3 regions of the Streptomyces thermocarboxydus genome follow, and region 2 is predicted to be linked to each of the others. Evidence: riboswitches for the same ligand, from Rfam matches in the RefSeq annotation. Region 2 holds a riboswitch; each other region holds the start of a gene.
The links. A riboswitch is a leader RNA that binds a small molecule or an ion and turns the genes downstream of it on or off. The one in region 2 is predicted to bind cobalamin.
Positions count from the first base shown of each region.

Region 1: another riboswitch for cobalamin. It lies ahead of AY578_RS30040 (GHMP family kinase ATP-binding protein); the one in region 2 lies ahead of AY578_RS25610 (energy-coupling factor ABC transporter permease).
Region 3: another riboswitch for cobalamin. It lies ahead of AY578_RS07155 (cobalamin biosynthesis protein); the one in region 2 lies ahead of AY578_RS25610 (energy-coupling factor ABC transporter permease).

Region 1 is NZ_CP058273.1:6,573,847-6,578,494, forward strand. It holds gene AY578_RS30030 (ATP-grasp domain-containing protein) at 1-960, opposite strand, end outside; gene AY578_RS30035 (cysteine synthase family protein) at 957-1,979, opposite strand; gene AY578_RS30040 (GHMP family kinase ATP-binding protein) at 1,976-2,782, opposite strand; cobalamin riboswitch at 3,080-3,304, opposite strand; gene AY578_RS30045 (ferric reductase-like transmembrane domain-containing protein) at 3,554-4,501, shown strand; cobalamin riboswitch at 4,572-4,648, shown strand, end outside.
Region 2 is NZ_CP058273.1:5,577,153-5,581,800, forward strand. It holds gene cbiQ (cobalt ECF transporter T component CbiQ) at 1-509, opposite strand, end outside; partial or broken gene AY578_RS25605 (energy-coupling factor ABC transporter substrate-binding protein) at 735-983, opposite strand; gene AY578_RS25610 (energy-coupling factor ABC transporter permease) at 980-1,699, opposite strand; cobalamin riboswitch at 1,730-1,912, opposite strand; gene AY578_RS25615 (ABC transporter substrate-binding protein) at 2,114-3,706, shown strand; gene AY578_RS25620 (ABC transporter permease) at 3,703-4,648, shown strand, end outside.
Region 3 is NZ_CP058273.1:1,517,629-1,522,276, forward strand. It holds gene AY578_RS07145 (inorganic phosphate transporter) at 1-416, shown strand, start outside; gene AY578_RS07150 (hypothetical protein) at 445-666, shown strand; cobalamin riboswitch at 849-989, shown strand; gene AY578_RS07155 (cobalamin biosynthesis protein) at 1,109-2,050, shown strand; gene AY578_RS07160 (cobyric acid synthase) at 2,047-3,558, shown strand; gene cobN (cobaltochelatase subunit CobN) at 3,555-4,648, shown strand, end outside.

The DNA of each region.
Region 1 (4,648 bases), 1.0 Mb from region 2:
ACCGGGCAGGTCCGAGTCCATGAGCTGGGGGCGACGGCCGAGCGTGGCCTCGATCATCGCCTCGTACACGTTGACGCCGAGCGCCCGGCACATACCCTCCCCGACCAGGGCGCCCCCGATCCGGGGGTTGACCTCCACCACCTCCGGGCCGTCGGTGGTCAGCACGAACTCCACGTGGGCGAACCGGTCGGTGTATCCGATGGCGGCGAGCACCCGGTCGAGCCAGCGCTCCAGCGATGTCCGCTGCAGGTCGGGGAAGGCGACGGGGAAGGCGGTGATCTCCTCCCGGAAGCGCGGCTCCGGTGACATGAGCCGGCTGGAGACGCCCAGCAGCCGGGTGCGGCCGTCCCAAGTGAGCGTCTCGGCGCTGTACACCGGGCCGCTGAAATAGGGCTCAGCGAACAACCGTCCTTTCAGGTCCCGACCGGACGCCTCGGCGAGCGCCGCGTCGAGTTCGCCCTCGTCCCGGACCAGCCACACGTTCTGGCTCCCGGTGCCCGCCGTGTCCTTGAGCACGAGCGGCAGTCCCGCCTCCTTGAGCAGCAGCCCACGTGCCTCACGGTCCGGGCCGGCGTTTTCGACGGCCCTTCCGCGGGTGAGGCCCGCGTTGTGCAGCCTGTTGCGTACGGCGGCCTTGTCCCGGGTCAGCCGCAGGACGGCTGGATCGAGACCGGGCAGGCCGAGGCGTTCGGCGAGGGCAGCGCCGGCCAGGGTCCAGATGTCGGTGGAACTGATCAGGCCGCGCAGTCCCGGGGTGCGCCGGAGCAGATCGGCGGTCCGCTCCACGTCGAAGGTGTCGGTCACGACGACGTCGAGGGTGCCGGCGGGCAGCCGGTCCAATTCGTAGGCGTAGTAGGCGGGGGCCCGGGTCAGCAGCAGCAGGCGCTCGCCGAGCCGATCGGCGGCGCGGACCAGATGGCCGAGGCCGAAGGTCAGTGACTCCAGGCAGGCCACGGTCATGCCGCCCGCTCCTTCCAGTGGGCCGGGCAGGAAGTGCGCTGCCACGTCATCCTCGACCACGGCATGGTCATCTCCTCCGGAGTGCGGACCTCGAGGGGTTTCAGCGCGGCCGGGTCCAGGGCCTCGGCGTGCCGGGCGAACACGCGCTCCACGTAGCGGTGTCCGGTGTCGGCCCCTACCACCAGGTGCAGTCGGTCGGGGTGACGGCGGGCCTCGTACGTCGCCGTCAGATAGCCGGCACCGGTGGACAGCCCGGCGAACACCGCATGCTCGCGCAGCAGGGCGACGGCACCGGACATGGCGTGGGTGAAGTCCAGCCAGTGCACGGTGTCGTAGAGATGGTGGCGGACGTTGTCGAAGACGATCGACGAACCGATGCCGGCGATGATCGCCTCGGGATCGTGATGGTCCTGGCTGCCGAAGGTGACGCTGCCGAAGGGCTGGACGCCGACCAGACGCACCGAGGGGTCCGCAACGCGCAGGCGTTCCACGATGCCGCCGGTCGAGGCTCCGGAACCCACCCCGCCGACGACGGTCAGCCGTGCGGCCGGGAACTCCGCCGCGATCCGGTCGGCGACCTCCTGGTAGCCAAGGTAGTGGACGTCGTCGTGGTACTGGCGCATCCAGTGGTGGCCGGGATCCTCGGCGAGGATCTCGCGCACCCGTCGCACCCTCAGTTCCTGGTCGAGCTTGAGGTTCCGCGACGGTCTGACCTGCTCCACCGCGGCGCCGAGGATTTCCAGTTGGGCGAGGGTGGTGGCGTCCACGGTGGTGGACGCGACGATGTGGCACCGCATGCCGTACCGGTGGCAGGCCAGCGCGAGGGCGTAGGCGTAGATGCCGCTGGAGCTGTCGATCAGGGTCTGGCCCGGACGGACCGTGCCCCGCTCCAGCAGATGACGGACAGCGGCCAGGGCCGAGTAGATCTTCATCGACTCGAACCGCAGCAGGACCAGGCCGTCGGTGAGCCGGACGAGGTCCGGGACTTTCAGGGCGTCGGCGATGTGGGGGTGGATCACCCGTAGCCTCCTTGGGTGAAGGTGCACTGGTGGCCGAGCGAGTGGAAGAACGAGGAGAGTTCGGACTTGACCTCGGCCCGTGGGTGTGAGGCGAAGAGATAGCCGGCCAGGCAGCCGGTGTGGGCTACGAAGACGCCGTCGGCGCCGAACCGCTCACGATGAGCCTGCAGGCTGCTGAAGGTCGCCTTGGGCAGCACCTCCTGGGACAACGCGGCGCTGGTCGTCGCGGCCCGGGCGACGGCGGCCGGGTCACCCGAGTCGAAGCCCTTCAGCAGATCGGTCAGACACCGGTGGTACTCCTCGCCGCGGCGCCGGTAGTGGTCCAGCAGCAGGGGAGTGACGGCGGCGGTGTCCACCGTGCCGGGTTCCGTGACGTAGGCGGTGTGGAAGCCGATGTCCTGGCCCAGCCGCCGCACCACCCGGTGCCGGCCGCTGAGGTACAGGGCGAACTCGTCGAGGAAGACGCTGTCGGCGCGCTCGATGTCCGTCAGGACGCCGAGGACCACGTCCGTGTCGTACGGCAGGGAGAAGACACGGAACAGACAGCGCAGCGTCGCCACGATGTCCGCCGTGGAACTGGCCATCCCCACGCCCACCGGAAGTTCGGAGTGGGTGCGCCAGTCGCCAGGGGGCAGGGCGAAACCGTAGTGGTCCAGGAAGAGCCGGGCCGCTGTCGCCGACTTCTCACCCAGTGCCGGCGGACGTGGCGGGCCGGCCGTCGTCCTCGGTGTGAAGTACACCCATGAGTGGCGGTCCACGGGGAAGGACACCACCGCGATCTCGGGATCGGTGTCCGGTCGCAACGGGCCTTGGTACAGCTCGCCCAGAGTGCCGTGGCAGACACCGGACACCGCGCCTCCGGATGAGTCCCGTTCCCGGAGGAAGCCCGCGACGGGTCCGGGCCTCGTCGGCTCCGGTCTGCCGGACGACACACCGGCCCGGGGTCGGTACGGCCGACGCGAACAGGCTGGGTCCCGCACACCGTCCTCCTCCGTACCGGGCGTTGAACACCGACAGGGAAGGAGGCGCGGCCACACGCACGACGTACGACCGCCCATACCGCCAACCCAGTCCACGAGGTCACGTGCACAGCCCGCGGGACGCGGGCGCAGTGGCAGGTCTTCGGACTCGCGGGCACGTCTGCCGAAAGGGCGGACACCTACCGGCCGTCTCTTCCCCGGCCCTGACGCGGGCCCAGTGACACCGACGGCTTTCGTTCCCACTCACCGCTGCGGGACAGTCCCGGACTCACACCGGGTTCCCTCTTGCGTCGCGCCACCGGGCGTCCGGGTGGACGGGAGGCGCGAACCGACTGCGAGGATCAGCGTAGAGGCGCTCGTGCTTCCTGCGACAGTGGAGCCTCGGCGGGTTGTCCTGAATGTGGAGGTGACGCAGAACAAGGTGTGCCTCCACGCGCGGTTCTCGTGGCGGCTCTGGCCGGATAACGCCTTCGGAGATCACTCCCTCATCAGCCAGACTTGTTGCCTCACGCCACATGCGCACCGCTGCTGCGGTGGCCCGTGCCCGGGAGGCCCCTGATGACGTCAGACGTGAGGCCGGACGAAGACGGGGCGATGACCCCGTTGCCCGGAGGGAAACGGCCTCCCGGTGACCGCGTCGCGCTGCGCGGCGATCTGCGGGCCGCCCTGCCCGACGCCACCGCGGCGGTGGTGGTCACGGCGCTCGTGTTCGCGTTCCTGTGGGCGCGCATGGATTCGGGTGCTTCGGACACCGTCGCGGTCATGCCGTTCATGGACGATCCCGGCACCTACTGGATGTACCTGCTCAGCCAGGCGTTCGGCTGGTCGGCCCTGCTGTGGGCGTGGGGCACGGTCATGCTCGGCCTGGTGCTGTCGGGGCCACGCCCCGCCCGGCTGCCGGTCTCCCGGCAGGTGCTGGAGCGCTGGCACCGCACCACCAGCCTGACGACCATGGCCCTGATGTTCGCGCACGCGCTGATGTTCGCGGCGGAACTCGTCCGCTACGAGACGAAGGTGGACTGGGCCGAGCGGTTGTGGGTGGCCTTCGCGGACACCTTCGTGCCGGGCTGGTACGACTCCGGAACCGGCCAGGTCGCCATCCCGATCGGCCAGGGCGCCCTGTACCTGGCGATTCCGCTGGGGCTGCTGTTCTACGTCCGGCACCGTATCGGAGCGAACACCTGGCGCCGGCTGCACCGGTTCGTGATCGTCGTGTACGTGCTGAGCGTGTGGCACACCCTGTTGTACGGGACCAACGTCTGGTACGGGGAATGGCCGCGCACCATGCTGTGGCTGCTGCAACTGCCGGTCGCGGCCCTGCTGTTGATCCGTCTGCTGAGACCGGCCCGGCGGGCGGAACGGCTGGGGCCGGCCGGCGGGGGCGTGGGCCGGCCGGGTTGGTGGCTACGGGCGGCGGGACGGGTCGCCGTCGGGGCCGTCGTCGTCGGGCTCCTCGTCGTGGTGGTGTCCGGCCGTGACGGAGGGCGGGACCGTCCGACCCATCCGCCCGCGACGGCCCCGCACGCTCAGGAGACGGACTGACGGCCGACTCGGAGCGGGCCGGACGGTGTACCGGGATGGGAGGATGAGCAGCGACAGGGCGACGGCGGACGAGGAAGCCGGTGTGAATCCGGCGCGGTCCCGCCACTGTGATCGGAGAGCAAGTCCCGACAGGCCACTGCCCGGTAG
Region 2 (4,648 bases):
AGCCGCGCCGCCTGCGCCCGGTGCACCCGGCGCACCGAGTCGAGCAGCAGAAAGCTCATCCGGTACGTCACCAGCGCCACGTCCACCAGCGGCGCGGGCACCCCGGCGCGCACCAGGCGCGGCAGCAGGTCCGACATGGGTGTGGTGAACGCGAACAGCAGCACGCCAAGGGAGGCCGCCGAGGTGCGCAGCAGCAACTCCCCGGCGCGCAACGGCCCGTCGGGCGCGGGCGACACGAAACCGCCGGGCCCGCCCACCCTCACCAGCAGGGTGAGCGCCCCGGTGACGCAGAACCCCAGCGGCACCCGGTACGCCCGCCACAGCCGCCCGGCCGGCACCCCCGCCGGGCCGAGCAGCAGCACCAGCGCGCTGACCAGCACCAACGCGGCGCCCGGCCACGGGGGCAGGGAGATCGCGAGGACGGTGAGACCGAGGCCGAGGACGGCCTTGTCCACGGGATGGCGGCGGCGCCAGCGGCTGCTGTGCGCCGCCGCGTCGATCGGCAGCACGGGCCTGTCAGCCCCGTCCGCCGTCGGCGCCGGAGCGCACCTCCGCGTCGTCCCGGGCGCCCGCGTCGCCGCCCCGCCGCCCCGCTCGTGCGTCCCGTCCGGGGCCCGCAGGCCGGCGGCCTGCTCACGCGCCCCTTCCGGGGTCTGAACGCCGGCCCGCTCCCGCTCCCGGGCCCGCGCCTCGCCCTGCCGCCGGCCACGCCGCAGCCCGAAGTAGTACGCCAGCACGCCCGCGCCGAGCGCCGCCTGGACGGCGAACAGCGCCGACTCGATCTCCCCGGACGGCGGTTCGTACAGCGGCGAGAACCATGGCTCGTAGTCCGGGTCGATCTCGGTGATCGCGGTCTCCGCCTCGCCGTCCGCGCCGGCGAACGGCTCCTCCTTGTGGTCGCCGAGCCCGAACGCCAGCGGGATCACGGCTAGAGCGGCGACGAGCAGCAGGAGCAGCGTGTTGATCTTCGCGTTGCGGCTCATCGGGCCACCGCCTCGGGCGACTCGGCCTCCGCGGCCCGCTTGCCGTCGGCCACCGAGGTGACCAGCACGCCGAGCCGGGTCAGCTCGCCCTTGCTGGACTGCACCAGCAGGCGCATCACCAGCACGGTCAGCAGCCCCTCGCTGACCGCGAGCGGGATCTGCGTGACGGCGAAGATGGAGCCGAACTTGCCGAGCGCGCCCAGGAATCCGCTGCCCGGGTCGGGGAACGCCAGCGCGAGCTGGACGCTCGTCACGCAGTACGTCGACAGGTCGGCGACGAACGCGCCGCAGAACACCGCGCCCATCAGCGGCACGCCGTACCGGCGCAGCAGCCGGTAGGCGCCGTACCCGGCCCAGGGGCCGACGATCGCCAGGGAGAAGACGTTGGCGCCGAGCGTGGTGAGCCCGCCGTGGGCGAGCAGCAGCGCCTGGAACAGCAGGGTGATGGTCCCGAGCACCGCCATGACCGGCGGCCGGAACAGGATCGCGCCCAGCCCCGTGCCGGTGGGATGGGAGCAACTCCCTGTCACCGACGGGAGCTTCAGCGCGGACAGGACGAACGTGAACGCTCCCGACGCGCCCAGCAGGAGCGTGCTCTCGGGATGTTCTCTGACGTCACGGACGAGCGACCGGGCTCCGTGGACGACGAACGGCGCCGACGCGACGCCCCAGGCGACCGCGTGCGCCGGAGGCAGGAAACCCTCGGCAATGTGCATGGCTCGGCAGACCCTCTCCAGCACCTCGTGGATGGTTGACGCGCCTTGGCCGGTCTCCTGGCTGACGGGTACCACCGCCCGTGCTCCGCCTTCCCGGGTCCCGAAGGACCCAGTGGCTGCCCGCGAGGGCCGGAGCCGGACTTCCCGATCACAGTGGCGAGGGCCGCACCGGTATCGCACCGATTTCCCGTCACCAAGGCGTGGTGACAGTAGTCCCCGCCGCGGCCCGGTGACAAGCGGCGACAGGGGCGCGCGGAGGGCGCCCGGCGGCTCGCACCCCGGCGCACACCTGCGCGTTCGGGCCCCGGGACGGCCGCCCGGGAACCGGGGGACTGGTCGGCCGGCGTTCCGGGCAAGGTCTTCTTGCAATTAATATGCAAGAGCGATTGACCGGCAACAGGGATGTGAGGTTCGATGACGACCCGACGACGCATACGGGGCGCCGCCGCCGTGCTGGCGACGGCCACGGCGGTCTCCGCCTGCTCGGCGCCGGGCTCCGGCGGCACGGACGCGGGGGCGGCCGGCGAGTCCGTGGTGATCGGCGTCTCCACCGAGCCCGACACCCTCAGCCCGCTCCTCGGCTACGGCAAGGACGGCAACTCCAAGCTGTTCGACGGCCTGCTCGCCCGCACCGCCGACATGACGTTGAAACCCGCCCTGGCCAGGGCGCTTCCGCGGATCACGGACGGCGGACGCACCTACACGTACACCCTGCGCGAGGGCGTGAGGTTCAGCGACGGCACGCCGCTGACCGCGCGGGACGTCGTCTTCACGTACCGCACGGTCCTCGACGACGACACCAACAACACCGCCAAGAGCGAACTCGCGGCCGTCGAAAGCGTCCGGGCGGTGGGCGACGACACGGTCGTCTTCACCCTCCACCACCCCTACGCGCCGTTCGCCGCCCGCACGGTGCTGCCGATCGTCCCCGAGCACATCGCCGGGAAGCAGGACCCCAACACCGGGCCCTTCAACACCAAGCCGGTCGGCACCGGACCGTACGTCCTCGTCGACTGGCGCAAGGGCGAGAAGCTGACCTTCAAGGCCAACCCGCACTACTGGGGCGGCGCCCCGAAGGTGAAGAAACTCACCATGGCGATCGTCGCCGACGACGACGTCCGCGCCACCCGGCTCCGCTCCGGCGACCTCGACGGCGCGGTCCTCCCGCCCAACCTCGCCGCCACCTTCAAGAGCGACGACGGCAGGAAGACGTACCGGGCCACCTCCTACGACGTCCGCGTCGTCACCCTCCCCAGCGGCAACCCCGTCACCGGCGACACCGCGATCCGCCGCGCCCTCGACCTCGCCGTCGACCGGCAGGCCATGGTCGACAAGATCCTCGACGGCGCGGGACGCCCCGCCTACGGGCCGCTGCCCGTCGACGACCCGTGGTTCGCCAAGGAGACCGAGCGGTCGCGCGACCTCGCGAAGGCCGGCCGCATCCTCGACGCCGCCGGCTGGACGAAGCGCGAGGACGGCATCCGCGCCAAGGACGGCCGCCCCGCCCGCTTCACGCTGTACTACCCCTCCGGCGACAAGGTCCGCCAGGACCACGCCCTCGCCTACGCCTCCGACGCCAAGAAGGCCGGCATCGACGTCCGCGTGGAGAGCGCCACCTGGGAGGTCATCGAGCCCCGCATGAACCGCGACGCCGTCCTCGCGGGCTTCGGCAGCACCGGCGACCCCGACTTCGGGCTCTACACCATGCTGCACTCCTCCCTCGCCGGCGACGGCTTCAACAACATGGCGCACTACGACAACCCGGCCGTCGACCGCGCGCTGGAGACCGGCCGCCGCAGCCAGGACCCCGCGACCCGCAAGGCCGCCTACGACGCCCTCCAGCGCGCCCTCGTGAAGGACCCCGGCTACACCTTCCTCACCCACATCGACCACCTGTACGTGCTCGCCGACCGCTGGAAGGGCCTCACCACCCAGACCGAACCGCACGAGCACGGCTTCGCCGCCGGACCCTGGTGGAACGTCGAGGACTGGCAGCCCGCGACATGAGTCACGCCCCCTGGCCGGCGGTGACCCGGCTCGTGGTGCGCCGCGCGCTGTACGCCGTGCCGGTGCTCCTCGTCGTCACCTTCGGCGTGTTCGCCGTCGCCGCCGCGTCCCCGTTCGACCCGGTGAGGGCGTACGCGGGCACGGCCGCGCTCGGCGCCGACCAGGAGACCCTGGACCGGCTGCGGGAAAACCTGGGCGTGGACCGGCCGTTCACCGCCCGCTGGTGGGACTGGCTGACCTCCGCGCTCGGCGGTGACCTCGGCCGGTCGGCGGTGATGCGCCAGCCGGTGGCCGAGGTCATCGGCGAACGCCTGTTGTGGTCCACGCTGTTGTGCGCCGTCGCGTTCGCCGTGGCCGTGCTGCTCGGCACGGTCCTCGGCGTGCTCGCCGCCCGCCGCCCCGGCTCCCTCGTGGACCGCGCCGTCACCTCCGCCGCGTACGTCCTGGAGGCCGCCCCGGTCTTCTGGATCGCGCTGCTCGCGGTGTGGCTGTTCGCCCTCCAGCTGGACGTCCTCCCGGCGGGCGGCCTCACCGACACCGGCAGCGATCGGATCACCTTCGGCGGCCTGGTCGAGCACCTGGTCCTCCCCGCCGGCGTCCTCGCCGTCTCCCAACTGCCCTGGTTCACCCTGTACGTCCGTCAAGGCGTCGGCGACGCGCTCGCGGAGGACCCCGTGCGCGGGGCGAGGGCGCGCGGCCTGAGCGAACGCACCGTGCTGCTCGGCCACGCCCTGCGCTCCGGCCTGCTGCCGGTGCTCACGCTGATCGGCTCCCGGGTGCCGGAACTCATCACCGGGGCGCTGCTGGTGGAGACCGTCTTCAGCTGGCCCGGCATCGCGTCCGCCACGGTGGAGGCGGCCACGGCGGTCGACTTCCCGCTGCTCGCCGCGCTCACCACGCTCGCCACCGCCGCCGTCCTCGCCGGCAACCTGCTGGCCGACC
Region 3 (4,648 bases), 4.1 Mb from region 2:
GTTCCGTCATGGGCGCGGGACTCGGCCGCAAGGGCGGTGTGGTCCGCTGGTCCACGGCCACCCGGATGTTCGTCGCCTGGGGCCTGACCCTGCCGGCCGCCGCGCTGGTCGCGGCGATCGCCGAGTGGGTGTGCGGCTTCGGCAGCTGGGGCACCGCCGTCGTGGCCGTCTTCCTGGTCGCCTCCAGCGCGGCCATCTGGAAGATCTCCCGGCGCGAGGTCGTCGACCACACCAACGTCAACGACCACGACACCCCGGAGACCGTCTCCGAGGAGCCCGCCGGTGTCGTCACCCAGGCGATCGCCGCCGTGACCCCGCCCCCGGCAGGCCCCTCCGAGGACCTCTCGGCCACCATCCCGGCACCGGCCCCGGCCACCGCCGACCCGCAGGCCCCGTCGGCCGCCTCGACCGTCTGACCGCGTCCGGCACGAAGGAAGTAGCAGCATGAAGATCGACTGGGCGGCCCTCGGCTCCGTGTTCGGCGTCAGCCTCGTGGTCACCGTGGCCCTGGTGGCCCTGTTCACCCTGGGCATCTCGGGTCTGTCCCGCCGCGAGCGGGCGTCCGCCGAGGGCCGGTCCGCGGCCCTCGCGGTCACCGGCGCCTACGCCTGCTTCGCCGCCTGCGCGGCGGCGGTCGGCTACGGCATCTACCTGATCATGGCCTGAACCACCGGGCCGCACGCGTGAGCGGGCGGGACGGGAGCGGCGGCTCCCGTCCCGCCCGTCGCCGTGTCTCCGCCCGTGCCGGACGTGCGCGCGTCCACGGGCCGCCGGCCGCGTTCACCCACGTGAGCCCCTCTGTGGGCCTCGGCACACTTCAGCCCCGCAGGTCAAAGGCAAGTTGACGGCCCTTCCGGGGGCATGGTGGACTGCCTCCGCCAATACGGCGGCAGAAGAGGAAGCCGGTGCGAATCCGGCGCGGTCCCGCCACTGTCACCGGGGTGCGAACCCCGGGAGCCAGGAACTCTCGCCGCCGGTCTCGTCGAACCAGGGCGCGGACACCCTGAGTGAGGACATATCGCCATGCGCGGCAGCCTGCCGAGGTCGACCAGCGACACCCCACCCCCCTTCGGGGCCGTGATCTCCGGATCCGTCACCGGCTGAACCCATGGGTGCCGATCGCGTGTTCGCGTACGGCGCCGCCGCCGGCCTCCTCGGCGACCTGCTGCTCGGCGATCCCCGCCGCGGTCATCCGGTCGCCGCCTTCGGGCGGGCCGCGGCTGCCGTGGAGCGGGGGCTGTGGCGGGACGACCGTGGCCGCGGGGCCGTGCACACCGCCGTGTGCGTCGGCGGCGCCGTCACGCTCGCCGGCCTGGCCGTCGGCGCCGTACGCCGTTCCCCCGCCGCCTCCGTCGCCCTGACCGGCGTCGCCACCTGGGCCGTCGTCGGCGGCACCTCGCTGGCCCGGGAGGCCCGTGCCGTCGGGCAGGCGCTCCAGGCCGGGGACGTCGAGGCCGCCCGCGCGCGGCTGCCGCACCTGTGCGGCCGTGACCCGCAGGCGCTGGACGCCGACGGGATCGCCCGCGCCGTGGTGGAGTCCGTCGCCGAGAACACCTCCGACGCCGTGGTGGGCGCCCTGGTGTGGGGCGCCGTCGCCGGGGTGCCGGGTCTGGTGGGGTTCCGGGCCGTCAACACCCTGGACGCGATGGTGGGTCACAGGTCGCCCCGGTACCTCCGCTACGGCTGGGCGTCCGCCCGGCTCGACGACGTCGCCGGCTGGCCGGGCGCGCGCCTGACGGCCGTCCTCGCCGCGCTCACCGGTCCCGACCCGCGTGGGGCGGTACGGGCCTGGCGCGCGGACGCGGCGAAGCACCCCAGCCCCAACGCCGGTCCCGTGGAGGCGTCCTTCGCGGGCGCGCTCGGCGTCCGGCTCGGCGGAACCCTCTCCTACGGCGGGCGGGTCGAGCACCGGCCCGTCCTCAACGGCGGCGGACGCCCCGTCGCCGTCACCGACATCGACCGGGCGGTGCGCCTGTCGCGGCGCGTCGGCTGGCTGGCGCTCGCGGCCGGGGTGGCCGCGCGGCGCGTGCTGAAGGGACGTGACCGGTGAGCGGTGGCGGACTGCTGGTCGCCGGGACCACCTCGGACGCCGGCAAGAGCGTGGTCACCGCCGGGATCTGCCGGTGGCTGGTGCGCCAGGGGGTGAAGGTCGCGCCGTTCAAGGCGCAGAACATGTCGCTGAACTCGTTCGTCACCCGCGAGGGCGCCGAGATCGGCCGCGCCCAGGCGATGCAGGCGCAGGCGTGCCGGGTGGAGCCGACGGCGCTGATGAACCCGGTGCTGCTGAAGCCGGGCGGCGACCGGTCCAGCCAGGTGGTGCTGATGGGCCGCCCGGTCGGCGAGATGAGCGCCCGCGGCTACCACGGCGGCCGCCAGGAGAAGCTCCTCGGCACGGTCCTGGACTGCCTGGAGCGACTGCGCGCCGAGTACGACGCGGTGATCTGCGAGGGCGCGGGAAGCCCCGCCGAGATCAACCTGCGCCGCACCGACATCGTGAACATGGGGACCGCGCGGGGCGCCCGGCTGCCCGTGCTGGTGGTCGGGGACATCGACCGGGGCGGCGTGTTCGCCTCCTTCTTCGGCACGGTCGCCCTGCTCTCCCCCGAGGACCAGAAGCTGGTCGCCGGGTTCCTGGTGAACAAGTTCCGCGGGGACGTCTCCCTGCTGGAGCCGGGCCTGGAGATGCTGCACGGCCTCACCGGGCGGCGCACCTACGGCGTGCTGCCGTTCCGGCACGGGCTCGGCATCGACGAGGAGGACGGGCTGCGCGTCTCCCTGCGCGGCGCCGTGCGGGAGTCCGAGGTGGCCGCGCCGGCCGGCGAGGAGGTGCTGCGGGTCGCGGTGTGCGCGGTGCCGCTGATGTCCAACTTCACCGACGTGGACGCGCTGGCCGCCGAACCGGGCGTCGTGGTGCGGTTCGTGGACCGGCCCGACGAACTCGCCGACGCCGACCTGGTGGTGGTGCCCGGCACCCGCGGCACCGTGAAGGCGCTGCGCTGGCTTCACGAGCGGGGTCTCGCGGACGCGCTGGTGCGGCGGGCCGCCGAGGGCCGGCCGATTCTGGGCATCTGCGGCGGCTTCCAGCTGCTCGGCGAGCACATCGAGGACGACGTGGAGAGCCGCGCGGGCCATGTGGACGGGCTGGGCGTGCTGCCCGTCCGGGTGCGGTTCGCCCGCGAGAAGACCCTGGCCCGCCCGGTCGGCGAGGCCCTCGGGGAGCGCGTCGAGGGCTACGAGATCCACCACGGGGTCGCCGAAGTCCTCGGCGGTGAGAGCTTCCTGGACGGCTGCCGGGTCGGCGGCGCCTGGGGCACGCACTGGCACGGGGCACTGGAGTCGGACGGGTTCCGGCGGGCGTTCCTGCGCGCGGTCGCCGAGCGCGCGGGACGCCGTTTCGTGCCGGCCCCCGGCACCTCCTTCGCCGCGCTGCGCGAGGAGCAGCTCGACCGGCTCGGCGACCTGATCGAACAGCACGCGGACACGGACGCGCTGTGGCGGCTCATCGAGTCCGGCGCGCCACGAGGACTGCCCTTCATTCCACCGGGAGCGCCCGCATGAGCACTGTGTTGTTGTTGTCGACCGCCGACACGGACCTGCTGGCGGCCCGGGCCTCCGGCGCCGGCTACCGCATCGGCAACCCCACCCGCGTCGACGTCGCGGAGGAACTGCCCGCGCTGCTGGACGGCGCCGGCCTGGCCGTGGTGCGGCTGCTGGGCGGCAAGCGCGCCTGGGAGGAGGGGCTGGCCGCGCTGAAGGCGTCCGGCGTCCCCACGGTGCTGCTCGGCGGGGAGAGCGTGCCGGACGCGGAGCTGATGGCCGAGTCGAGCGTCCCGGCGGGCGTGGTGGCCGAGGCGCTGCGCTATCTCGTGGAGGGCGGCCCGGAGAACCTCGCCGAGCTGGCGCGCTTCCTGTCGGACACCGTGCTGCTGACCGGGGAGGGCTTCGAACAGCCGCGCAGGATGCCGGAGTTCGGCGTGCACGGCTCACGGGCCGTGCAGCCGGGACGCCCGACCGTCGGCGTCCTCTTCTACCGCGCCCACGAACTCAGCGGCAACACCGCGTTCGTGGACACCCTGTGCGACGCGATCGAGGCACGCGGCGCCAACGCGCTTCCGGTGTACTGCGGTTCCCTGCGCGGCGCCGACCCGGAGCTGTACGCGCTGCTGGGCCGGGCGGACGCACTGGTCGCCACCGTGCTCGCGGCCGGCGGCAGCCACGCCTCGCAGGCGTCGGCGGGCGGCGAGGAGGAGGCCTGGGACGTCGGCGCGCTCGCCGAGCTGAACGTGCCCGTGCTGCAAGGCCTGTGCCTCACGACCTCGCGGGCGGCCTGGGAGGAGTCCGACGCGGCCCTCTCCCCCATGGACGCGGCCATGCAGGTCGCCATCCCCGAGTTCGACGGCCGGCTGATCACCGTGCCGTTCTCCTTCAAGGAGCAGGGCGCGGACGACGTTCCGGTGTACGTCGCGGACCCCGAGCGCGCCGGGCGGGTCGCCGGGATCGCCGTACGGCACGCGGCGCTGCGGCACAAGCCGAACGCCGAGAAGAAGCTGGCGCTGGTCTTCACCGCGTACCCGACGAAGCACTCGCGCGTCGGCAACGCGGTCGGCCTGGACACGCCCGCGTCGGCGGTGCGCGTGCTGGACGCGCT